DNA from 2 places in the Desulfopila inferna genome. Region 1 is predicted to be linked to the other one. Evidence: riboswitches for the same ligand, from Rfam matches in the RefSeq annotation. Region 1 holds a riboswitch; the other holds the start of a gene.
The links. Region 1 has a riboswitch for thiamine pyrophosphate ahead of thiC (phosphomethylpyrimidine synthase ThiC). Riboswitches for the same ligand answer to the same signal wherever they lie in the genome.
Positions count from the first base shown of each region.

Region 2: another riboswitch for thiamine pyrophosphate. It lies ahead of thiM (hydroxyethylthiazole kinase); the one in region 1 lies ahead of thiC (phosphomethylpyrimidine synthase ThiC).

Region 1 covers NZ_JAFFQE010000002.1:249,074-261,519, forward strand. Annotated here, with positions in the region: gene JWG88_RS05150 (tetratricopeptide repeat protein) at 1-243, opposite strand, end outside; gene JWG88_RS05155 (adenylate/guanylate cyclase domain-containing protein) at 283-1,887, opposite strand; TPP riboswitch at 2,195-2,299, shown strand; gene thiC (phosphomethylpyrimidine synthase ThiC) at 2,356-3,651, shown strand; gene JWG88_RS05165 (glycosyltransferase family 4 protein) at 3,849-4,976, shown strand; gene JWG88_RS05170 (amylo-alpha-1,6-glucosidase) at 4,915-7,080, shown strand; gene amrS (AmmeMemoRadiSam system radical SAM enzyme) at 7,321-8,340, shown strand; gene JWG88_RS05180 (TetR/AcrR family transcriptional regulator) at 8,475-9,053, opposite strand; gene JWG88_RS05185 (hypothetical protein) at 9,324-9,497, opposite strand; gene JWG88_RS05190 (tellurite resistance TerB family protein) at 9,899-10,573, shown strand; gene JWG88_RS05195 (aldehyde ferredoxin oxidoreductase family protein) at 10,750-12,446, opposite strand, start outside.
Region 2 covers NZ_JAFFQE010000005.1:180,007-192,452, reverse strand. Annotated here, with positions in the region: gene JWG88_RS13910 (enoyl-CoA hydratase-related protein) at 1-222, shown strand, start outside; gene JWG88_RS13905 (acyl-CoA dehydrogenase family protein) at 417-1,574, shown strand; gene JWG88_RS13900 (nitroreductase family protein) at 1,765-2,289, shown strand; gene sixA (phosphohistidine phosphatase SixA) at 2,536-3,006, shown strand; gene JWG88_RS13890 (ABC transporter substrate-binding protein) at 3,063-4,013, opposite strand; gene JWG88_RS13885 (ABC transporter permease) at 3,997-4,761, opposite strand; gene JWG88_RS13880 (ABC transporter ATP-binding protein) at 4,758-5,501, opposite strand; gene thiE (thiamine phosphate synthase) at 5,488-6,135, opposite strand; gene thiM (hydroxyethylthiazole kinase) at 6,141-6,947, opposite strand; TPP riboswitch at 7,022-7,116, opposite strand; gene JWG88_RS13865 (hypothetical protein) at 7,223-7,501, opposite strand; gene JWG88_RS13860 (bifunctional serine/threonine-protein kinase/universal stress protein) at 7,782-9,572, shown strand; gene JWG88_RS13855 (metallophosphoesterase family protein) at 9,569-10,309, shown strand; gene JWG88_RS13850 (carbon-nitrogen hydrolase family protein) at 10,362-11,168, shown strand; gene JWG88_RS13845 (VOC family protein) at 11,331-11,984, shown strand; gene JWG88_RS13840 (sugar phosphate isomerase/epimerase family protein) at 12,024-12,446, shown strand, end outside.

The sequences.
Region 1 (12,446 bases):
CAGGTGGGTGGAAATATCGGCTATTTTATCATCAATAACCCTTCTCGCTCCGTTCCAGTAATTCAGCGCGGCAAGATACTCTTCGTCTGCTTCGCTCTTGAGCGCGACGGCCTGGCCGGAAGAGGGCAGAGGCACCCCGGAGATAGTATTACCCGGTATGGCGCAGGCGGTAAGTGTCGCCAGCACTGCAAATGTGCAGATAAATATGATGATGCTTTTCAAACGCTCTTTGGTGGAGATCATAACGATACTTTCAATCCTTGCCCTGCTCCTGAACCCAGCTCAGCTGGGTTGACATCCTTCTTCAGGGATAGCGGCTGTCTGCACATCAAGCACTCGATAAATTTCCACGAGTTCTTCCTTACCTTTCACCTTTCGCGGCTCAAGGGCTTCCACTTCGACCAGGCCTCCAAAATGCCGGCTCATGCCATTGCCCACGATAATCTCCCGTGGTCCCGCCAGGCTGTTGAGATAGGAGGCCACATTGACACAGTCGCCGATCACGGTATATTCGGTTTTGACCTGTGAACCGATATTACCGGCGACGACAACACCGGACGCAATTCCTATTCCTATGGAACGGAGAAGGATATTGTCCTGCCGGTCGGTTTTAGCAAATTCCTGCTGCATGTCGAGCGCTGCCAGTAAGCATCTTCGGGCATGTTCTTTATGATATACCGGCACCCCGAACACCGCCAGTACCGAATCTCCCATGAACTTGTCGACATATCCGCCATGCTTGAGGATGATTTCGGTGGCTATTTCAAAAAACTCATTGAGCTTTTCGACAACTTCCTCCGGCTCCCGTGTTTCTGCATAAGCGGTAAACCCTCTGATATCGGCAAAAAGCACCGAGGCCTTGTTCTTACGGCCCTTGAGCCAGCCCTTTCCGGGGTTGGACATTATCATATCGAGGACTTCCGAGCCGACATATTTACCGAAAGTCTCCTTCATTATTGCCTGGCGATACAGTTCATCACCCATTCTGTTGAAGGCTTCCCCCAAGGTTCCCAGTTCATCGTTCCGGTGCAGGTCGACCTTATGATCATAGTTGCCCCTGGCAATCTCTGAAGTCGCCTCGACCAGTGAGGAAATCGGTTTTGAAAATCGCCTGCCGCAAATCACCGCCACTATCATCCCAAAGACGATGATCATGAGTATGCTCGCCGCCAGAAAAGCCCGCTCGTTAATAAAAAGCTCCCTGACAAAATCGATGGAAAGCCCTACATGAACCTCACCGAGCTTCTTCTCTTTAAACATTATGGGTGTACTGAGGTTCAGCACCTCAGCCTTTCCGGGAAGCGAATAATGAAAATAGGAAACAGCCCCTTTCTTCGAGGTGTTAGTGACATCCTCGAACGGCTCAAAGGTTTTATCGATTCTCTCATGGTTTGTATGGGCTTTGATGACATTATCATTATCGACGATGAATGCATAAAAATGACCGTCGACGGAGGCTGCATTGTTGATCAGGGTATTGAGTTCGAGAACATCATCGTTCAACAGGGGTATTTTGGCATTGTTGCTGAAATAATTGAGGCTGACCATGCCCATTTTGACGGTATTGTCATAGAGCTTTTCCTTCTGCCTCTCCATTATGACATATCCGAATATCACCATGGAGACCGCCAAAACAAACATTGTCGTAATGGAGAGCTGAAGCCAGATGGGTATACGTGGTGAGGCAAGGCCTTCACCATAGGACCCTCTGATTTTCCTTACCAATCCTCTGATACGATTAAGGGCCTCAACTCGGCCTGCGCTGTTTCTCCCGGCGCACCCCTCCTTCGCTTCAGCCCGTTTCAAGGGAAGTATCTTGGTCGGATCCGGAATATTTTTCTTTTGCGCCTGCATGGCCTCCTGAAGTCCATTTTTTGTGATAATCATTTCGTCCACTGGAACCACCTGACCTCATCAATTTATCAAGATATTGATTTTCCTGCAAACAGAAAATAATGTTCTTTCATACACTTACTGACAATTGCACCTATTACTCGCAAGGAATCGCCCGCAACATCCCTACATCTCTATATCGGCAAGCAACCCACATTAAATTACCCTTACCGTCTTCGACAATGAGCCAGCCGCTCTTAAGAACGAGGAATCAAGGGAATATTTTTTTCTGATAAAAAATGCCTGCCCTCTCCCCCTGACTCCTTCTTGACTTAACAATTCATAACAGGTAGTGTCTGAAACCACAACCTGGGGGAGTCTTCGGACTGAGAGTTTTGCCTCGGCAAACGACCCTTTGAACCTGATCCGGTTGATACCGGCGTAGGGAACGGTTCCAGCAGCACTCTGAAATAGTGGCCTTGAAACCGTATCCTGCGAATTCTCACTATTTTGGAGCGTCCCATGAATACACCACAGATGGAACTGGCCCGCGCAAACACTATCTCGGAAAAAATGAAAATAGCGGCAGCCGAAGCCGGGATCTCACCAGAGTTGCTGCGCCGCAATATTGCCGAAGGCACGGCGATTATCTGCCACAACAACCTGCATCATGGCGGACGCCCGCTCGCTGTCGGCAAAGGCATCCGCACCCGCGTCAATGCCAATATCGGAACAAGCAGGGATGATAACAGCATAGAGAACGAACTGAAAAAAGCTGAAACGGCCGTTGCCGCAGGAGCCGATGCCCTGATGGATCTTTCCACGGGCGGGCCGATTGATGAAATTCGCCAAACCATCATCTCAAAAACCGATGTCTGTATTGGCTCGGTCCCACTGTATCAGGCAGCCTGCGATACTGTTTCGGTGCCGGGCAAGGCGATTGTCGACATGAGCGTCGATGATATCTTTAACGGCATCGAAAAGCATCTTGAGGATGGAATAGACTTCATCACGGTTCACTGTGGAGTGACCCGCGCCACTGTAGAAAAAATGGATAGAGAAGGCCGTGTGATGGAAGTAGTTTCCCGGGGCGGTTCATTCACCTGTGCCTGGATGGAGCACAATCAGCAGGAAAACCCACTCTATCAGCATTTTGACAGACTGCTGGAACTGGTGCGCCCCTACGATGCCGTCCTTTCTCTAGGGGACGGCTTTCGCCCCGGCTGCCTGGCCGACGCCAGCGATCGGGCTCAGATCCATGAACTGCTGATCCTGGGCGAATTAACCCAGAGAGCCTGGGATGCGGGAATCCAGGTGATGATTGAAGGTCCCGGACATATGCCGCTTCAACAGATAGCAGCCAATATCCAACTGCAAAAAAGCCTCTGCCATGGAGCGCCATTTTATGTGCTCGGCCCGCTGGTTACAGACATCGGCCCCGGCTACGATCATATCACCAGTGCCATTGGCGGCGCTGCAGCAGCAGGCGCCGGTGCCGATTTTCTCTGCTATGTAACTCCGAGCGAACATCTCTGCCTGCCCACTGCAGAAGATGTTCACCAAGGGGTTATGGCGACCAGATTGGCGGCACATGCCGGCGATATCGTCAAAAACATTCCCGGGGCGATGGAAAAGGACCTTGCCATGTCGCAGGCCAGAAAAAACCTCGATTGGGAAAGGCAATTCGAGTTGGCCATCGATCCGCCACTGGCGAGAAAACGACGGGGAGAAACCACATCAGCGGATCAACATGGCGCATGCACCATGTGTGGAGAGTTCTGTGCCTATAAAATTATGAACTCGCGCAAAACACAGTGACCAATTGAGCCCGCAAAGTCCCTGAAGGTAAATATTTTCCTGCAGGGACCCATCCGCCGAACCACCCCGCACTGCTTGACATCGATCATTCCAGGCACAATACTTTCCTATATTGTAGGAGGTGGTGCTTAAGATTATAAGTACATACAACCATTCAATTTATTTCTGCCGCTACCTTTCTTCGGGAGGTACATGAAATGAAAATTGCCCAGGTTGCACCATTATTTGAGAGTGTTCCACCCCGTCTGTACGGCGGTACAGAGCGGGTTGTGTCATATATAACGGAAGAGTTGATCAATCAGGGACATGAGGTAACCCTCTTTGCCAGTGGAGATTCTGTTACGCGCGCCCAGCTGAGACCCGTCTGCGACAGCTCACTGCGTCTCCACAAATCGCCCTGTGACCATCTTGCCTACCATATTCTGTTGGTACAGAAAATTTTTAATGAGGCCCATCTCTATGACATCATTCATTTTCATATAGATTATATTCATTATCCCCTGGCCCGCCTGACCAGAACTCCACAGATCACCACGCTGCATGGCCGACAGGATTTACCAGATCTGCAACATATCTATCGGGAATTTTTTGAAATGCCCGTGATCTCCATCTCCAACTCTCAACGAACACCGTTGCCCAATGCCAACTGGCAGGCAACCGTATACCACGGGATCCCCGGACATTTCTTCACCCTTCATAAGGACCATCACGGTTATCTCGCCTTTCTAGGTCGTACTTCACCCGAAAAAGGCCTTGAAGAGGCGATCCGCATTGCCGTTCTCGCTGATACAGAGCTGCACATAGCTGCGAAAGTTGATGCCAAGGACGAAGCCTACTTCGATGAAGTAATCAAACCTCTGTTAAAGAACACGCAGATACATTTTCTCGGGGAAATCAACGAACAGGAAAAAAATGACTTCCTGGGCAATGCCCGTGCCCTGCTCTTTCCCATTCAGTGGCCGGAGCCGTTCGGCATGGTCATGATCGAAGCGATGGCCTGCGGCACACCTGTAGTGGCATTTCGCAGAGGCTCCGTGCCAGAAGTTATTGAGAATGGGGTTACAGGATTTATAGTAGATGATATCCGGGAGGCGGTGCAAGCGGTACAAAATATCGATGCAATCAGCCGCCCTAAATGCCACAGTGCTTTTAAAAAGCGATTCAGTTCGACAAGGATGGTAGAGGAGTATGTCAAAATATACCAAAAGCTCCTCGGCACAACCGACCGGATCAACGAGACGCAGTGGAATGGAGAGGTGAATTATGGAAGACGTTATTCAGATCGACGACAAATGGTATATTCTGGCAACATCCTCAAGGGCTGATGATCGTACCCGGGTGCTCAAGGCCGAAGAAACTTTTGGCCTCTTCGATCCGTTCGGCGACATCCGCCAGATCGGTCTGGGCGATTTGGGACTTTACCACAGCGGTACCCGGTATCTGAGCTTTTTCGAATTCACCGTTAACCAGAGACAGCCGCTGCTTCTGAATTCCTCTGTCGCCAACGACAACCTGCTTCTGGCCGTCGACCAGACAACTCCTGATCTGTACGAAAACAACAGGTTGGTCATCAAAAAGGGAACGATACACGTCTTTCGTTCAAAACTGCTGACAGACGGAGTATGTCACGAACATATCCGGATCGCCAATTATGGACGTCAAGATGTCGCTCTGACTCTGGAGTTTGGCTTCTCTGCCGACTATGTGGACATTTTCGAGGTGCGTGGAGTCATCCGCGAAAAAAGAGGCCTGCAGCATAAACCTGAATGTACCGAATCCTCCGTCAGCTTTCACTATACCGGACTTGACGAAATACAGCGTTCAACCATTATCAATTTCAGCCCCGCCCCTGGAGTTATAAAGCCGCATAGCGCGAGCTATTCTTTCATCCTTCCTGTTCAGCAGGAAAAAGAATTTTATATTGATATAGCCTGTCAATACGATAATTCCCCGACAAGGCGGATAAATTACCTTGATGCCCTGAATATGAACAAACGGGAATCAAACCGGGTCCTGGAAACGACCACGGAAATCCACACCTCGAATGAACAGCTCAACGATTGGCTGAACCGCTCAATGACCGACCTGCAGATGCTGACAACCAAGACCGCATTCGGCAGATATCCCTATGCCGGCGTTCCCTGGTTCAGTACTCCTTTCGGCCGGGACGGCATCATCACAGCCCTTCAGTCTCTCTGGGTAGACCCTGGCCTGGCTCGCGGCGTTCTTGGTTTTCTCTCCGACAGGCAGTCCCAGACAACCAGTGTGGCCAACGATGCCGAGCCGGGGAAGATTTTGCACGAAAGCAGAACAGGAGAAATGGCGGCACTCGGAGAGATTCCTTATAAAAACTACTACGGCAGCGCAGATTCGACTCCGCTTTTTGTTATTCTTGCCGAAGCCTATTTTCGGCGAACCGGAGATTTTAAATTTATAGAACAGATCTGGCCCAATATTCTTCAGGCACTTGAATGGATCGACAGATATGGCGATATAGACGGTGACGGTTTTGTCGAATACTCCCGAAAAAGCAGCGACGGTATTCTCCAGCAGGGCTGGAAGGATTCCAACGATTCCGTCTTTCATGCGGACGGTACCCTGGCCGAAGGTCCGATAGCACTTTGCGAGATCCAGGGATATGTCTACCGGGCAAAGACAGCCGGCGCCAAATTAGCCGCCATGGCAGGAAAGAACGACCTGGCAACGGAACTTTTCCGCCAGGCCGATGCTCTGCACCACAACTTTAACGAGATTTTCTGGTGTGAGGAACTCGAAACCTATGCACTCGCGCTCGATGGCCGCAAAAATCTTTGCCGGGTGCGCTCATCGAATGTCGGCCATGTACTCTACAGCGGTATCGCCACCAAGGAAAATGCCCTCAGAGCCGCACGCACCCTGATGAACAAGGATTCTTTTTCCGGATGGGGAATCAGAACGATACCCAGCAACGAAAACCGCTATAATCCGATGTCATATCATAACGGTACAATATGGCCTCACGACAACAGCATCGCGGCTATGGGTTTTGCCCGCTATTTCTTCAAAAACGAGACACTAAGGATTTTTACCGCCTTATTCAATGCCTCGGTATTTTTCGACTTTCACCGACTGCCTGAACTCTTCTGCGGTTTTCGCAAACTCCCCGGCCAGGGGCCCACCGCCTATCCGGTAGCCTGCTCCCCACAGGCCTGGTCAAGCGCTTCGGTCTTTTTCCTGCTGCAGGCCTGCCTCGGACTAACTTTCACTTCGGAAAAGCCCCAGGTACAGTTTCATCATCCCCAACTCCCGGATTACGTGGACTTTGTCAGGATTACCAATATGCGGGTCGGCAACGGTTTCCTCGATCTCTCTTTACGCAGGCATACTCATGATGTGGGAATCAATGTCATTCGAAAAGAGGGAGATATAGATATCGCGGTCATTGTCTAACTCAAAGTCCATCTCGGCACTTTGATGACTTTTTACAAGAAGTCGTGACGAAGCTCGAGGTTGGCTGGATATGAAAAGGATCTACCGGATCTGATGATTCTCCCAGCTGAGGTCCATCCGGTTTTATATTGACTTTTGCAGCGAGTAATACAGATTGCAGCTATCGGGAATAGAGAGCTTTTCGAGTAGATGCCGCAATAATTCTTCTGCACACAGACACTCCAAAAAGGAGAAAGCAATATGCTCAAAGAAGCCATGCTTTACGAAAGGATGGAAGGCAAGGAAGATAATCGTGTTCATTGCTTCCTCTGCAATCACCACTGCAAAATATCCGATTCAAAATTTGGGATCTGCAGGGTGCGTCAGAACAGAAACGGCACCCTCTACACTCATGTCTACGGCGAAACCATCGCCGCCAATGTGGATCCGATCGAGAAAAAGCCGCTTTATCATTTCCTTCCGGGATCGAACTCATTCTCAATAGCCACCAAAGGATGCAATTTTCAGTGCGGATTTTGCCAGAACTGGCAGATATCCCAGGCTTCGAAAGACGGCAGCAATCTTGGAGGATCCCCACTGGCTCCGTCTGAAATCGTCGATCTGGCCCGAAAAGAGCGCTGTCGGAGCATCGCCTATACATACACCGAACCAACAATCTACTTCGAATATGCTTATGAAACCGCGATTCAGGCGCATGAAGCAAGCATCTACAACATTTTCGTCACCAACGGATTCATGACAAAAGAAGCCATCAAAATCATCCGGCCTTACCTGGATGCTGCCAATGTGGACCTCAAATCGTTCCGTGATGAATTCTATCGCAAAACCTGCCACGGCAGACTGCAGCCGGTGCTCGACACCATTAGCCTGATGCGGGAGTTGGGAATCTGGGTAGAGGTTACCACCCTGGTTGTACCGGGCCAGAACGACGATCTCGCGGAGTTGCAGGACATCGCCGAATTTATTGCTGGTGTGGATACCGATATTCCCTGGCACATCAGCCGGTTTCACCCCGACTACAAAACCACCGAGAGCATCCCCACCCCCGTACAGACCCTGGAGAAAGCTCGATCGCTCGGCCGTGAGGCAGGATTGAAATACATCTATGTCGGCAATGTCCCCGGCGAAGAAAACAACACCGCCTGCCCCAAATGCGGCGAAATCCTGATTATGCGCGACTATAGTGCAAATCAGGTCCGGGTGACCGATAATTCCGGATGCCCGAGCTGCGGAGAGCATATCGCCGGTGTTTTCAAGTAAGGCCGAACAACAGGCTATATTTCCGATGCATCCTGGGGCGGTCTATTTGGCATAGGCAGATAAACGACCAGAGAGAGGAGCAGCATATTCCTGGTGACAGTGCTTCGGGAAAATACAAGTGAAGAAATAACAGACTAGATTTTGACGCTTCGCCAGGCGCAGTCCCAGCAGTCTTCGAAATACATTGGCAATGGTTTTTCCAGAACACCATCGATTCTCAGATACATCATCCGAATAGGGCCGCCGAAAAGTGCGACCATGGCAACATCGGGTTCCATATTTCTGATGACTCCGGCATGCTGTCCTTTCACCACCATGTCTTTCATCTTGAGAAAAGGAAGCGAGGTAAACACCGACTTTTCAACAGGCATTACCTCCCGGTGCTTTGTATAGAACAGGTACTGCATAGATTCAGGGGCTCTCTCCGTCGTCTCGAACAAATGACGAACGATTGCCTTGCAGCGATCATAGACGTTGTCATATTTTCTTTCTATCTCACAGAGGTGCTCATACAGGCAATTCTCAATATTACTGAACAGGGAAATGGCTATCGCCTCCTTATTGGTGAAATAGTTATAGAGAGTGCCGACACTCATTTTCGAAGCAGACTGAATATCACTGACCGAGGTATTAAAATAACCTCTCTCGGTGAACAGCTTCAAAGCTTGCAGGAGAATTCTTTCCTGGCGCTTCTGTTTTTTTTCATCTCTCATTGTTCAGGACTTTTCTAAAATTTTAGGACTCTCGGCGGGGTTAACCGGCCATTATCTCCCTTAGATCCTTAAAAAATGCTGCTGCAGAAAAGCAGCATTTCTCATATATTTTTAGGCAAAGCTAAAACACAGGATAAAATCTGTCAACAACATAACCACATTGTGGCAGAATCCGTACTATGCCATCCAATGGCATACCCCATATGCTCACCGGATTCGTATATTATTATTTATTGATATACTCCTAGAAAGTCATCGAAGTGGCCATCTTTATTCATTATATGAATCAAGTTCCCTAAGAAGGTCTGCGAGATGATTCTCAGTACTCATTAATAGAAGCTTTGCACTGTATTGGTCCGGATTCTTCTCGTAATTCTTACGGGAATCTGCCAAAATCTCCTCTGTTTTTGCTATCTGCTCTTTAATGACGTCTATTTCTCTCATTCCTCTTTTCCTTTAAGATTAATCTCTTACTTTGTTTTTGGTTTTCTTCTCCAGCTCGGTTGGGCTGGGAGTATTCTAAATTGCCCTCAGCTGAACGTCTACTAGAAAAGAAAACACCAAAGACCGGAAAGGATAAATAAGCAAAGTGAGCATAGCCGCTCAGTCCCTGTGAAACGGGTGATATGCATTTCAAAAATCACCGTTATATTGTAAAACTATCAAGATTCAGAAACTGTCCCTCGCCTCAAGCGGGGCGTAAGTAATCTGCATGCACCTTAAGAAGGCTATATTAAGATTAACTTCTAACCCAGCTGAGCTGGATAAGAACCTTTAGACAGATTGTTATCTTGCAAAAAAAACAAGGACACAATCTGTAAGATACTAATAACAGGAAAAAGACAATGGCTGATATGAATAAACTTCTAGGCCAGCTGCTGGGCGGCGGTGCGGCCAGCGGATTTGCCGGGGGACTGGCCGGCGGGCTCGCCAGTAGTCTGCTGAGCGGTAAAAAAGGACGGAAGATGGGATTCAAAGCGCTTAAGCTCGGCGGTGTCGCCGCAGTGGGAGCAATGGCCTACACCGCTTACCAGCGCTATTCTGAAAAGAGCGGTGGCGCACCGACGCAGGCTGCGCCGACTGAGTTCACTCCTGCACCACCCGGCTCTGCCTTTATGCCCAGAGAAAATGATCATGCTGCCAATGAAGCCCTTGGACTCATCCTGGTACGGGCCATGATCGCCGTAGCTCGCGCCGACGGCCGACTCGATGCCGAGGAGAGTCAGGCTATATTCCAGAAGATCCAGTCATTAGGCCTGGACAGTGAAAGTCAGGCTCTTCTGGTGGAAGAGATGGGCCATCCGGTCGATATGGATGCCATCGTCAACAGCGCCACCACACCTGAGATAGCAGCGGAAATCTATACGGCCTCCTTACTGGCGGTGGAAGTCGATTCGGCCGCGGAAAAAGCCTATCTCGCCATGCTGGCGGCACGGCTGCGACTGCCGCCGGAGCTGGTTGCTGAGATTGAGCAGCAGGTCACCTCTCAGAAAGAGCTTGCTCAAGAAAACTCCGAATGAGCGAAAACTCTCAAAATTGACAGGAACAGCGGCCTCTAATCCACCGGATTAGAGGCCGCTGAACCATATATCAAATCTGAGCCGGTATATCTCCTGCTGATATACTGAAGATGGCACATTAGAGATAATTTCTAAATTTGTTGCTTTTCAGGAGCAAGCCCTAATCCAGCGGCGCATTAAAAGTCCCAGAAGCTATCGATTTCCTCGCCTGGGTAATCCCAGACAACATTATGAGGCGGCAATTTTTCAATACTGAAAAACTCCGGCAGACGATCATCTTCCTTGCCGAACCCGGCTTTCTCGTTAAACGATTTTTCTGTTTTGAGAATATGTTTGCCCAGATTACTTACGTCATCACCATTCAGGCTGATGCCGAAACGGGCATTGATAAGATCAATGAGCGCAGGAAGGCAGGTTTCGTCATCTAAAGCGGCAAAGGCGATAAACAGGCACATGCCGGTGGAGTCGATGGCGGCTGTGGCGATCTGCAGGTTTCGGGAGAGTTCCACCTGCCCCTCTTTGGACAACGGATCAACCGAGCCGCCGACATTGAGAATATTGGTGGCGATGGAATATCCCATGGTGTGGTCCGCTCCCATGGTGGAGGTGGCATAGGTTATGCCTATACCTTTAATGGCGCGCGGATCGTAAGCCGGGATTGCCTGATTCTTAACTACAGGAACCCTGGTGACACCATAAGATCGGCCCACCAGCCCGGCGCCGCCGCCGATAATACGGCCAAGCCCTGTCCCTAGAGCCACTTCTTCACGGAGAATGCGGCACATTTCCTCGCCGTCGCCAAAGGCCAGAACACCCGCCTCCATGGCAACTCCCATGGCAACCGAGGTTTCTATGGAATCGAGTCCGAGGTCGTCCATGATGCTGTCTGCTTCGGCAATTTTATCGAGGTCATCCACACAGCAGTCCGCTCCCATTGCCCAAATCGACTCATATTCGAATCCTGAAGTCTTATATTCCCGGGCAGCATCGTTGTAAATCTGTGAACACTGAATAACACAGCCGGGATGGCAGCCATGTTTGGCTTTGCCGCCGCGCTCCTTGATGAGATCATACATGGTCTCACCGGAAATTTTCTCATGGCCTTCAAACTGGCCAAGAGTAAAGTTTCTTGTCGGCAGGCCGCCGGATTCGTTAATGATGTTGACCAGTACATTGGTGCCGTACTGCCCCAGTCCCTGGCTGATGGGATGACTGGTCAACGCTGTGGCAAAGGCTTTGTTCGCCGCCTTGAATGCATCGGGATCAGCTATTTCCACCTTTCCGTCCCGAGGATCTATGATGATACATTTAACTCTTTTTGCCCCCATCACCGCACCCAGCCCGCCGCGCCCGGCCGAACGCATTTTTCCATCCGGGTCTTTGACGGAGATGTTGGCTGCTGCCATTTTCATCTCCCCTGCTGGACCAATAGATATGATGCCCCTTTTGCCTTCATACCGGTGCCCGAGTGTTTCGACAACGGCAAAGTTGCCTTTGCCGACAAGTTCAGTCTCTTTTTCAATGGTAATCGCATCAGGAGAGAGCAGTATGGTGTACCACTGATCGCCCTGGGCCTGACCTTCGATTATCAGCGCCTTACAGCCGCAGCGGGCCAGAAGCTGAGCCGCTGTACCGCCGGCGTTGGCTTCCTTGATAGTGCCGGTAAGAGGACTTTTGGCGCCGACCGAGATGCGGCCCGAGTTCGCGGCCGGCGTTCCTGAAAGCAGACCCGGGGCAAAGACGAGCTTATTATTAGGTCCGAGAGCGTGGCACAGCGGTTCTACTTCAGCAGCGACTATAGTGGAGGTAAGTCCCCTGCCTCCATGGGCAGCCCACTCTCCCGGGACTTCTTCAATACGTGTTGTCAGATCAC
Region 2 (12,446 bases), on a different contig from region 1:
CTGCTGGAGAAATGTCTCGGTCTTGCCGGCAGGATCGCTTCCCGGGGGCCGCTCGCGGTCAGGCTGTGCAAGGAGGCGGTGAACAACGGCATGGAGATGGATCTGGCACGGGCCTGCCGCTACGAGGCCGATCTTTTCGGTCTCTGTTTTGCCAGTGATGAGCAGGGCGAAGGGATGCTGGCATTTCTGGAAAAACGTGTTCCGGAGTTCAAGAAAAAATAATCTGATTACGCTTGTAACGCAGTGTTTTCTGGCCCAGGCCGGGACTGCTCTTTTCATCGGGACGCCGTAAACCCATCCATGGAGGCTTCGCTGCAGCCGTCCGGGCTGCAGAGACCCGAGAAATGAGCAGTCCCGACCTTGAGCTGAGGATTAGGGGTAATCAGGAAAAATAAAAAGACGGTTGGGGTAAAGCTATGCGTCTGGATCTGAGTGAAGAACAAAAACTAATACAGGATACTGCCCGCGATTTTGCCAAATCAGAGCTAGAACCGGTGGCAGCGCAACTCGACAATGGTGGTGATGACGCCATTTTCTACGAGAATCTACGCAAGCTGGGGGAACTCGGTTTCATGGGGCTCAATGTCTCCGATGCCTATGGTGGTTCCGAGGCCGGTGTTATAGCGTTCAGCGTGGCCATGACCGAGATTGCCAGGGCCTGTGCCTCAACTGCGGTCACTGTCTCGGTAAATAACATGGTGTGTGAGGTAATCCAGGCGCTGGGCAGTGAGGAGCAGAAAAAGAAATATATCTCCAGGATCTGCAGCGGAGAATATGCGGCAGGCGCCTTCGGCCTCACGGAACCTGGCGCCGGCTCCGATCCAGCCGGGATGACGACTACAGCCATTCTCAAGGGTGATGAATGGATTCTTAACGGTTCCAAAATATTTATCACCAGCGGTACCTGTTCCGGTGTTTTTGTGGTCTGGGCAGTGACCGATCCTGCGGCTCCGCGAGGCAAGGGGATCAGCCTGTTTCTCATTGAAGCCGGCACTCCGGGTCTGATAATCGGCAAAAAGGAAAAAAAGATGGGCCAGCATGCCTCGGCCACCAACGAGTTGCTCTTTCAGGACTGCCGCGTGCCCAAAGACGCTCTGATGGGTGAGCAGAACGACGGATTCAGGGCCGCAGTAAGTGAGCTGGCTGGCGGCCGCATAGGCATCGGTTCACTGGGTCTTGGTATCGGTCTTGCCGCCATGGAGTATGCCACGCGATATTCTCTGGAGCGTAAACAGTTCAACCAAAAAATAAGTGATTTTCAGGCAATCCAGTGGAAGATTGCCGATGCCTTTACCGAGCTTGAGGCGGCCCGACTGCTGCTGATGAGCGCCTCTTACCGGAAAGAGCAGGGCCGTCCCTTTTCCAAGGAAGCATCCATGGCAAAAATGTTCGCAACGGAAGCAGCCAATCGCGCCTGCTATGAGGCCGTGCAGATTCTGGGAGGATATGGCTACACCCGCGACTATCCGGTTGAGCGGTATGCCCGCGATGCCAGAATAACGACGATTTATGAGGGAACCAGCGAGATTCAGCGGCTGATAATTGCCCGGCAGATCTTAGGTGAATTTTCCTAGGAGGCCGTCCGAAAATGCCCTTTTCGCCCATCTCGGCGTTATTTTCAGAAAATCAATGCTCGCAGGTAAGCGCAGACTCCGATATCAGCTATATGGCTGTGCTTGATTTCCTGAAAATGCCTTGATCTGAACGAAAATGCCTATTCTCGGACAACCTCCTAGCCAGAGACCACAAACGAAGGGAGGGTTAATGTTTACTACACGACGCAGTGTCAGAAGGTACCAGTCAACCGAGATTGAAGAGAACAAACTGCAGAAAGTGCTGGAGGCGGCAAGATGGGCGCCTTCCTGGGCCAACACCCAGTGCTGCGAACTGGTTGTCATCAGGGATGAAGGGATAAAGCAGCAGCTCGCAGGCATAATCAGCAAAAAAAATCCTGCAACAATTGCCATGGAGAAGGCTCCCGTTGTCATTGCCGTATGTGGCAGGTTGGAAAAATCAGGTTTTTACAATGACAAGGCGGTAACCAAACTTGGGGATTGGTTTATGTATGATCTCGGGCTGGCAACCGAGAATCTCTGCCTGGCCGCCCATGATCAAGGTCTCGGCACGGTTATCGTCGGTTTGTTTGACCATGACGGCGCCCGGGATATTCTTAATGTTCCGCCTACCCACGAAGTTGTGGCCCTGGTGCCACTGGGATATCCGGATCATGAACCTCCGGCGCCGAAAAGAAAGGCGATGGAGGAGTTTGTTCATTGGGAGAAATTCTAAATTTGCTTGGGAACAGCGGTGGCTGTCAAACCGCCGCTGTCCTATTTCATCGGCATCCGCACAGTCCGCGCTCAAGATATCGCGCCTTTGTTTTCACGAATCACGGATTATCCCGATCAGTCTGATCTGTTGTTTATGAAAATATGATCTGGGGATATGGCCGTATCCCGCAAACGTGGTAACTGTATTCGAATATGACATTTTGGCCCTCTTTTTGACAAAACTCAGAAAATCAGGAGGTGGCAAATGGCACTCTTTCTCGTACAGCATGGCAGAAGTGCTTCAAAAGACGTCGATCCGGAAAAAGGACTTACCTCAAAGGGTATAGAGGAAACGGAGCTCATTACCGAAGTGGCCAGAGGATATGAGGTCAATGTTCGGAAAATAATTCATTCAGGAAAAAAGCGTGCCGCTCAAACGGCGGATCTCTTCCGGGACATTGTTCAGGACAGTATCCCTGTTGAGCAGGTATCCGGTATTGCTCCCCTGGATGATGTCCGGGACTATGCAAAGCATATCGACCCGGCGGAAAACTGCATGGTTGTCGGTCATATGCCCTTTCTTGAACGCCTTCTTTCCTTTCTGACCACCGGCTCCCCCGATATCAAGGTGTATCACTTCCAGAACTCCGGAATTGTCTGCCTGGACGCCGAAAAAGGAGAAGACGGCGGCCTGAATTGGTATATCAAATGGACTCTTAACCCCACCCTGTCGTGAAGTAATAAAAAAAAGTCACTCCGCTGCAGATTCTGCTGCAGCGGCAAATATACTGATTACCGCAGTTCAACAGCCCAGCTTTGCAGAGGCGGGATCGTCTCGATAATCTCCTGCTCCTGCAGAAATCGGGCGAAATTTTCATAACGGTTGATGTCCAGAGCGCCGGGACGCAGGGCAAAGCGAGGCAGTGTATCCCTCCAGGCGCGGCGATTCAGCTCGTCATCGAGATTCTTTCGCGATCCACTGGCGAAAAGAGCCCAGCTTTCCTCGGGATGGTTGATGAGATACTGAACACCTTGCTCAAGAGCGTCCACGAAGCGGCGCAGGGCATCATCTCCTATCCGGTCGCGATGCGCGATCAGGATCAGTTCGTCATAGGCCGGAATACCATGTTCTTCAACAAAGAAGGCCTTTCCCGGTCGTTTCTCAATGTCCATCTGGTTCAACTCGAAGTTTCTGAAGGCACCTATCACCGCATCGGTCTGCCCGGTAAAAAGAGAAGGAGAGAGGGAGAAGTTGACATTTACCAGCTTGATATCGTCAAGAGTCAATCCGACACGCTCCAGCATCACCTTGAGGAGAACTGTTTCAAAACCGCCTACCGAGTAGCCGATGGTTTTTCCTTTGAGATCGGCGAGGCTGTCAATATCGCCATCGGCAAGAACCACCAGAGAGTTCAGGGGCGTGGCAACCAGAGTGGCAATTCTGACCAGTGGCAGACCCTGATCAACCTGCATATGGTGCTGGTGCTGGTATGATACGGCAATGTCGGCTTTTTGGGCGGCCACAAGTTTGGGCGGATCGTTGGGATTGGATGGGGCGATAATTTCCAGCTCCAGCCCTTTTTCCTTGAAAAAGCCCTTTTCCTGAGCGACGAAGATAGGGGCGTGGTCGGGATTGACGAACCAGTCGAGCAGCACTGTCAGTTTTTCTGCAGCGCCAGCACTGCCGGAGAAAAGCAGCAGTGCGGCAAAAACAAAGCATAATACCTTACCTGGTTTTTTCATGAATGAGATCCTTTTGTGTTTCCCAGAAAAGAATTCTGGTTATGATGGCGTCAACGACGAAATAGAGAGTCAGGGAGATAAGGGCAAGTACGGTCAGGGCGGCAAACATGATATCTATCTGCATCCGGGCATTGGCATGAAGCATATAGAAGCCAAGACCCGCACTGGAGCCCACCCACTCGCCGACTATGGCTCCGATTGGTGCGACTGCCGTAGCTACCCTGAGACCGGAGCCGAAGGGAGGCAGAGCGTTGGGGATAATGATGAAACGAAAAAGGGCGATTTTGCCGGCCCCCATTATTCTGGCGAGTTCGAGCAGATCACGGTCGGTGCGCTGCATCCCGTAATAGAAGGAGGATGTTACCGGAAAATAGATAATCAGCACCGCCATGGCTATCTTTGAGGCCATGCCGTAACCGAGCCAGAGCACCAGCACCGGCGCCAGTGCAAATACCGGGATGGCCTGGCTGATCACCAGCACCGGCAGCATCCAGCGCTTCAGCAGGGGCGAGAGCGTCATCACCAGGGCGCTGATGCTCCCCAGAAAGGTGCCGATGATCAACCCTGCGATAATTTCCAGCAATGTGGTCTGCAGATGATGCCATAATTCGGGCCAGTGGCTGACAATGGCACGGACCACCGGCAACGGCCCGGGCAGGATGTAGTGGGGAGCTCCACTGATAATCACCACTACCTGCCAGAGAAGAATTCCTCCGGCGATCAGGCTTGCAATCCTGAGGAACTTCATACGTTCTCTCTCATCAGAAGAGCCAGCAGATTGGTATAGAAGGGGGCAATGGCGGGATCTCCCGCCTTACGGGGCACGCTGCCCGGCAGATCGGCAAATCTGTTCACTCCGCCGGGGGCATTGGTGAAAACAATAATCTCGTCTCCCATCCGCAACGCCTCCAGGGGATCATGGGTGACCAGCAGTACCGTTTTGCCCCGGGTCATGTGAGCCGCAAGATCCTGCAGTTTCATCCTGGTCAGAGCATCGAGTGCCGAGAAAGGTTCATCCATGAGCAGAAGCGCTCGTTCTTCCATAAGGGTGCGAAGCAGTGCGCCGCGCTGGCGCATTCCTCCGGAAAGGGTGGCCGGCAGGGCCTTCTCGTACTGTGACAATCCCGCATGTTCGAGCAGCATGGACGCCCTGTCACGGACACTGTCGTCCACTTCGCCGCGCAGCCTGGCGCCCAGCATGACATTGTCGTGCAGGGTCATCCAGGGGAGCAGAAGGTCGTTTTGACTCATCCAGCCTACTTGGTGATTGTCGGTAGAGAAGGAAATACTGCCGCTATAGCGCAGACTGCTGTTTCCGGAAACCATCCTGAGCAGTGTTGATTTCCCGCAGCCGCTGGGCCCCAGGATGCAGGTGCATTTGCCCGCGGCCACGCTGAAGCTGAGGTGATCGAAAAGAGTCTCGTTTTCAAAATCAAGACAGATGTCGGTGAAGGTTATGGACGGAGCTGACGTTTTAGTTGCAGTCATGGTGTACCCGTCGTGCCTCTGCTATCAGCTCTGTGAGCATTCGCGCCGACTCCTCAGGGGAGGCGGCGGAGACAATGGCCGAAATAACGGCAATACCGTCGGCCCCTGCGGCAATAACCCTGCCGGTATTCATACTGGTGATTCCCCCGATGGCTACAAGCGGCAGCCTGACATGGCGGCGAATCCTGCGGATTCCCTCCAGGCCCAACGGCATACCGGTATCTGCTTTACTGGTGGTTGCAAAAACCGGACTTACCCCTATATAGTCGGCGCCCTGTTGTTCAGCCCTGATCGCATCTTCCAGGCATTCCGCGGAAATGCCGATTAGTTTGTTTTTACCCAGCAGGTCCCGGGCCTCTCTGACAGGCATGTCGTTCTGGCCGAGATGAACGCCCTCGGCGTTGACTGCAAGAGCAATGTCGGGATAATCATTGATGATCAGGGGTATGCCCAGGGGAGCAAGCAGTTCTTTCAGGATTTGGGCATTGTCCAAAAACTCATGCTTTGTCAGGTTTTTTTCGCGCAGCTGTACACAACTGACCCCGCCTTTGACGGCGGAGGCCACAACTTCCGCAGTTGTCCTGCCCAGCGAAAGATGAGAGTCGGTAACAAGATAAAGCGAATAGTCGATCATTGTAATTATATTTCCTCTATCCTGGCGCCGGCTAGCAGATCCACGGGTGAAATGGTATAGAGCGCATCGAGCAAGGCGATCATGAAGCTTCCCGGGGCATTGGCAGAGAGAGCTGCCTTCTCCCCTGCAAGACCAAAAAAGGCAAGCGCGGTCGCCGCCGCCGAGACGAAATCCTTATCAACTGCGGCGAAGGCGCCGATTACAGCGCTTGCACCGCATCCCGTCCCGGTGATATAAGGCATCAGCGGATGACCGTTGGAGATCTTGAGAACGCGGTCGCCATCGGTTACCAGATCAACCGGCCCGGTGATAGCCAGGGTAGCATCCAGCTCCCTGGCCAGAACTTTGGCGCTCTCCTCGGCTTCATCCACTGAATGAAGCGCATCCACACCTTTGGTGGCGGAATCGGGGTGGCGCAGGGAAAGAATTTCCGAGGCGTTTCCTCTGATAATACCGACCCGCGTCTCATCGATTATCCTTTTGGCCGATTGCGTACGAAGTGGAGTGGCGCCGGCACCCACCGGATCGAGAATTATGGGAGTGTTCCGTGCTGCAGCAGCCCGACCCGCCTTGATCATCGATTCCACCCAGGAATCGGTCAAGGTGCCGATATTGAGAACTAGAGCGCCGGCATGAGCTACCATATCGACAACTTCGTTTTCAGCATGTGCCATCACCGGAGAGGCTCCCATGGCGAGTAGACTGTTGGCGGTGAAATTCATCACCACAAAATTGGTAATATTATGGATCAGGGGCGCGGCGGTGCGGACAGCCCGAAGATTAGCGGCTGCTTTTTCGGCAAGATTCGACATGTATCACCTCTTTTCCTGGGAAAGTAAGCTGTAGGGTCAAGTGGAAACAGAGATGATGGAAACATGTGAAAGAGCATGGTTCATTTTTGCGATTCCCTACGCTGGAATAAACCAGATCAGGTTCTATGGGTATCATCTCAGGCATATTGTGCCACCCCCTGCAAATACTAGAAAATAGAGTAATGCTCTATTATTGTCAACCACCTTTTGCTCGCAGTAGTGTGGATGAGTATCTCCTGCCCTGTCGTGTGCAGGGCACGGGATATCCTGGTGGTTTAGTTGTCCTTTTCAAGGGCATGCTCATGAATATATTTCTCAAAATTGTTTCTTAACTGGCCTATCTGTAGGCCCAGCGGCAAACATTTTTCCTTTTCAAGACATGAGTCGGCCTCATCGAAATCTACAAAAGTTCTGAGGTGCCGCTTGCCCTGATGGTAATCCACCGCCCAGGCTTCGGCTTTATCGTCATAATCGACATTAAAATCAATGCCGCAAACTCCCATATGAGGATGTATCGCTTCTATTTTTTTGCAAAGTTCGTCTTTTGTAACCATTTTTTCACCTCTTTCTTGGTTGAGATGTATAAAACCGGAGCAAATTAAGCTCCATATCGATATACTATGCATTTCTCCCGGCATCTCAACCATCCATTCCGCCGGCCATTTGCAGAAGCAGCCGGAAGGATGAAAGCCCGTTCTTGCAAAAACTCATGATCAGATATACGATTGATCTATGAATATCTAGAGCTAAAACATATATTTTATTGGAGCGAGGCTGGAAGAGTCCTCCGAACATGCCGACGGCCAGGGGCCGGACAAGAAAAGAGAGGAAAAGATGGAACTACCTGAAATTGGTGATATAATCGATGGGTTTACGATTCAGGAGCTGCTTCATAAAGGGGCTGCGGCCCATCTCTATCTGGCTGATGACAGCCTGTCGGATAACTCCGTCGTCCTGAAAATTCCACTCGACAACATTCTTAATCATCCCGTCCTGTTTTACCATTATCAGAACGAAGAATACCTGAGCCGGTACCTCAATCATCGAACCGTGGTCAGGTTTCTGGTCAGACCAATCTCACATCTCTATCTCGTTCAGGAGTATATTGCCGGGCAGGATCTCAAGACAGCTCTGCAGGTCCGCCAGATATTTCCGTTAAAGGAGGCGGTGTCGGTCTGCCTCAAGGTCTGCCAGGCGCTCGGCTATCTACATTCCAGATCGGTGCTCCATCTTGATGTCAAACCTGAAAACATAATGATTCTTCCCAATGATGGTATCAAGCTCGTCGATTTCGGACTTGCCCGTCATCTCGGCCTGCGCGACTACCTGGCCGATGATTTCTCTCAACCTCACGGAACACCGTATTATATTTCACCGGAGCAGCTTTGCGGCAACAGGAGTTCCAAACAAAGCGATATTTACAGCCTGGGTATAACTTTTTATGAAATGCTGACCGGGCAAATACCTTTCAAACGCTCGAGTAAGGTTGTGGATGTGGAGCAGCGGCTCAATAAAGATCCTGTGCCACCACGACATTATGAGCAGTCGATTCCTCCCGCTATTCAGCAGATTATCCTGAAAATGCTGAAGCGCGATCTGGGTTCCCGTTACCAGAATGTTGCTGACCTGCAGCACGATCTCCGCAATTACGATAGTCTTGAACCCACTGAAGATGGCGAAAAAACAGAAAAGCCATCCACCCTGTTCAGTTTTTTTAAGTCGAAGGACTGCAGCATCTACCGGGAAAAGAAGGAAAGAAACAAAATGTCCGTCCCGCTTGAGGCCCGGCAAATTCTGGGCTGTATCATGGATGATAATATCGCGGACCTGGTCGTAGAGGAGGTCAAGCGGGAAGCTCTGGTATATGGCGGTGAAATCACCCTTCTGGTGGTGCTTGAAGAGGAGGATATCGAGCCGGAGGATGTCGAATATACCAACGAGGTTGTTGGAACCCGGCTGGTCCACAGGATTGACGGGTATATGTCAACCCTGAAAAAATATGAACTCCCGGTGATGCTGCGCATTAAAAGAGGAAATGTAGCTGAAAATATTATAGAGATGGCAGAGAGCCTGAACGCCGATATTACCGTTCTGGGCCCTCCGCGTCATCCTCGAAGATCAGCCACCTTTTCCGGCCTTTTCGGAGGCAGCACCATCGACAAGGTGAGCCGCACCCTCAACCGGAAAGTACGGGTACTCAAACCGGCATCATCCGGGCCGGGACCTCGACTTCAGCGGAGCGAGAGGCCTGCAGGGGTGGCCCTGGAGAATTTGAGACTGTTTCTCGCCGATACCTGGGTCTATCACCTCAATTCACTCAGTGAGGCGGTAAATACCCATGTCGAGGAGATCAAGCCGTCGGCGGCGGCCTGCCCCTACGGCGAATGGCTGGAGCAGTTTGTCAGTCATCTCGATGAAGAGGAGCGGGGGGCGGAATTGCTGAAGGTCCACGAGGATCTGCATCGCAGTGTGGACAGGATTGCCACGCTGGAGGCCGGACAGGATGATTTTAAGAAAGTATACAGCACCGAAACTCTTCCTCTTTCAAGCCGTTTCATGCAGCTTCTTCAGCAAATCGGCGGTTCGGTGGCCAAATCTCTCAGACCCGAAGGTAAAACCGATTGAAAATCGCCGTTTTTGCAGATGTTCATGCCAACCTGGAAGCCCTGCAGGCTTTTCTGGAGGTGATGGCCGAAGAGCAACCCGACCGTTTTGTCTTTCTGGGAGACATCATCGGCTACGGTCCGGACCCCAATGAATGCATTACACTGCTGCAGGAGCTTGACAACCTTGAGGCGGTTCTCGGCAATCATGATTCCGCGGCGATCTGGGACAGTTCCCCCTACGAAATGCATGCCGATGCCCGCGACGCAATTTTCTGGACAATGGACCAGCTCAGCGATGAGAGCGTCAACTTTCTCAGGACCCTCCGGCACAAGGTGCTCATAGATGGCGTCTGTTACTGTCATGCCTCCCCGCACAGCCCGGATGCCTGGATCTATCTGAACTCGTATATCAAGGCATTATGGTCCTTTCGCAGAACCGGCTATCGTCTTTCCTTCGTCAGTCATACCCACTGGCCGCAGCTTATCTCTCAAGAGAATTCCTGGAAAATATCTTTGGAAAAGGTGCAGCCCGGAGAGGTTCGTTATCTGCAGGAAGGTCAGCGCTATATCGTCAACTGCGGCAGCATCGGCCAGCCTCGCGACGGCAGCGCCGACGGTTCATATTGCCTCTACGATGACATCGAAAAAACGGTAATATTTCACAGGTTCAGTTATGCCAATCAGACAACACAAACAAAAATGCGCAAGGCCGGCTTGCCGGAATATCTAGCTTCCAGGTTGAAAACAGGGAGATAGCGGGCTGATCGGTAGGTGAGCCTGGGAACCACGAGACATGCAAAGGGAAAATATGAGAATCGGATTAGTGCAGATGAACACCCAAAAGGATAAGGCGGAAAACCTTGCCGAGGCAGAAAGACTCATCGATGTGCAGGCCAGGGAAGGTGCCCGTCTGATAATGCTGCCGGAATATTTCAATTTCCTGGGCCCCGAAAAACACTGGCGCAAAAACAGTGAGGAACTGCATAATTCCATGAGCCTCGGCCGTGTACAGGAAAAGGCGATTGAGCACAAGGTCTTTATTCACTGCGGCTCTTTTCTGGAGAAATCCGGCAGTGATATCCATAATACCGCAGTTGTTTTTGATCCCCTGGGTGATATCGTCGCAAAATATCGTAAAATACATCTATTTGACGTGGAAGTGCCCGGTGGTCGGAAGTATTTCGAATCCGAGACCATAACGGCAGGGAATGAGGTCGTAACATTTACAGTAGACGGCATCATCTTCGGCATGGCCACCTGCTATGATTTACGCTTTCCGGAACTGTTCCGGGTTCTTTCTGCCCGCGGTGTTCAGGTGATACTGGTACCGGCGGCATTTACCATGATGACCGGCAAGGATCATTGGGAGCTGCTCCTGCGTGCCAGAGCTGTCGAGAATCTCTGTTATGTGGCCGCCGCCGGTCAATATGGCAGCTGTCCTCCCAGCTACGTCAGTTTCGGCAGAAGCATGGTTGTCGATCCCTGGGGTGTGGTGATCTCCCAGGCAAGGGACAGCGTTACCACGATATCCGCTGAGGTCGACATGAAGCACCTGGCTGAAGTTCGAAAAACCTTTCCGGCACTTGATCATGTGCGCAGTGAGATGTTCGGCTGAGAGGCTCAAAAACCATTAATTCACTTAAGCGAGAAGGGGTATCAACCCCGTCAAGCCGCAAGCGGCCGGGATAAGTACCTTGGTTGTAGATGTAGTTTAGCGATTTCAAATACGTTTCCCTTTTTCTTGTATTTTTGTCAGCCTTTCGGGAGTAAGGTACTAATGAGAACCAACCTCGATCATCTGGTCATCGGCGCGCAAACATTGGCGCAGGGCAGACAATATGTCAAAGAGCAGCTGGGCATCGAGATTCCCCTGGGCGGCAGTCATCCGCGCATGGGTACCCATAACTGTCTGACCAAGCTGGACGATGCCGTCTTTCTCGAGATTATCGCCATCGACCCGGAGGGAGAACAGCCGCTGCAGCCGCGCTGGTTCGGCTTGGACGATCCCCTGGTGCGCCGTCGCCTCGCCGATGGACCCGGCCTGCTCACCTGGGTGGTGAACACCGATGATATTACTGGTGCTTTGAACATTGCTGAAATTTCCTTCGGTGCTCCACAGCCTGTGAGCCGTGGCGATCTGCGCTGGTATTTCGGCGTGCCCGATGACGGCAGGCTGCTGGCAGGCGGTATGCTGCCCTATATTATCAGCTGGCAAACCGACGAGCATCCCGCCGCCAAAATGGTGGATCTGGGGTGTCGCCTGCAGGCCCTGAGACTCTTTACCCCCTTTGTGGAATGGACTGCCAGGCAGCTTGAGGATATCGGCGCCCTGGATTTGATCGAGCTTCAGATCCTGCCGGAGATGAGCACCCCTTATCTCGAGGCGGAAATATCCACCAAGTCAGGTAGCTGCCTGCTGAAAAGCATTTAGGCAGCTTCATTCATTAGATTTGAGAAAGGAAGTGAAGATATGCAATTCGGAGCCATGAATTTCCCTGTTCTGCCTGTCCTTGAGGAAATAGAGGCGATAGGCCGATTGGGATTCGACTACGTCGAACTGGCCATGGATCCGCCCATGGCGCATTACCGTGTCATTGCTGCAAATAAAAACGATATCGTTAATGCCCTCGGGAATAACGGTCTGGATCTGGTCTGTCATATGCCCACCTTTGTATCCACTGCCGATCTCACCGAAAGTATTCGCAGGGCATCGGTGACGGAAATGCACCGTTCCCTGGAGCTGGCTATCGAACTGGGGGCTTCAAAGGTCGTGCTGCATCCCAGTGTGGTCAGCGGTCTGGGCAGCTTTGTCATGGATACGGTGCGAGGGTATGCCTACGAGTTTCTGCAGGAAATTACCGCTGCTGCCGGCGGGATGGAAATCTGCCTCGAA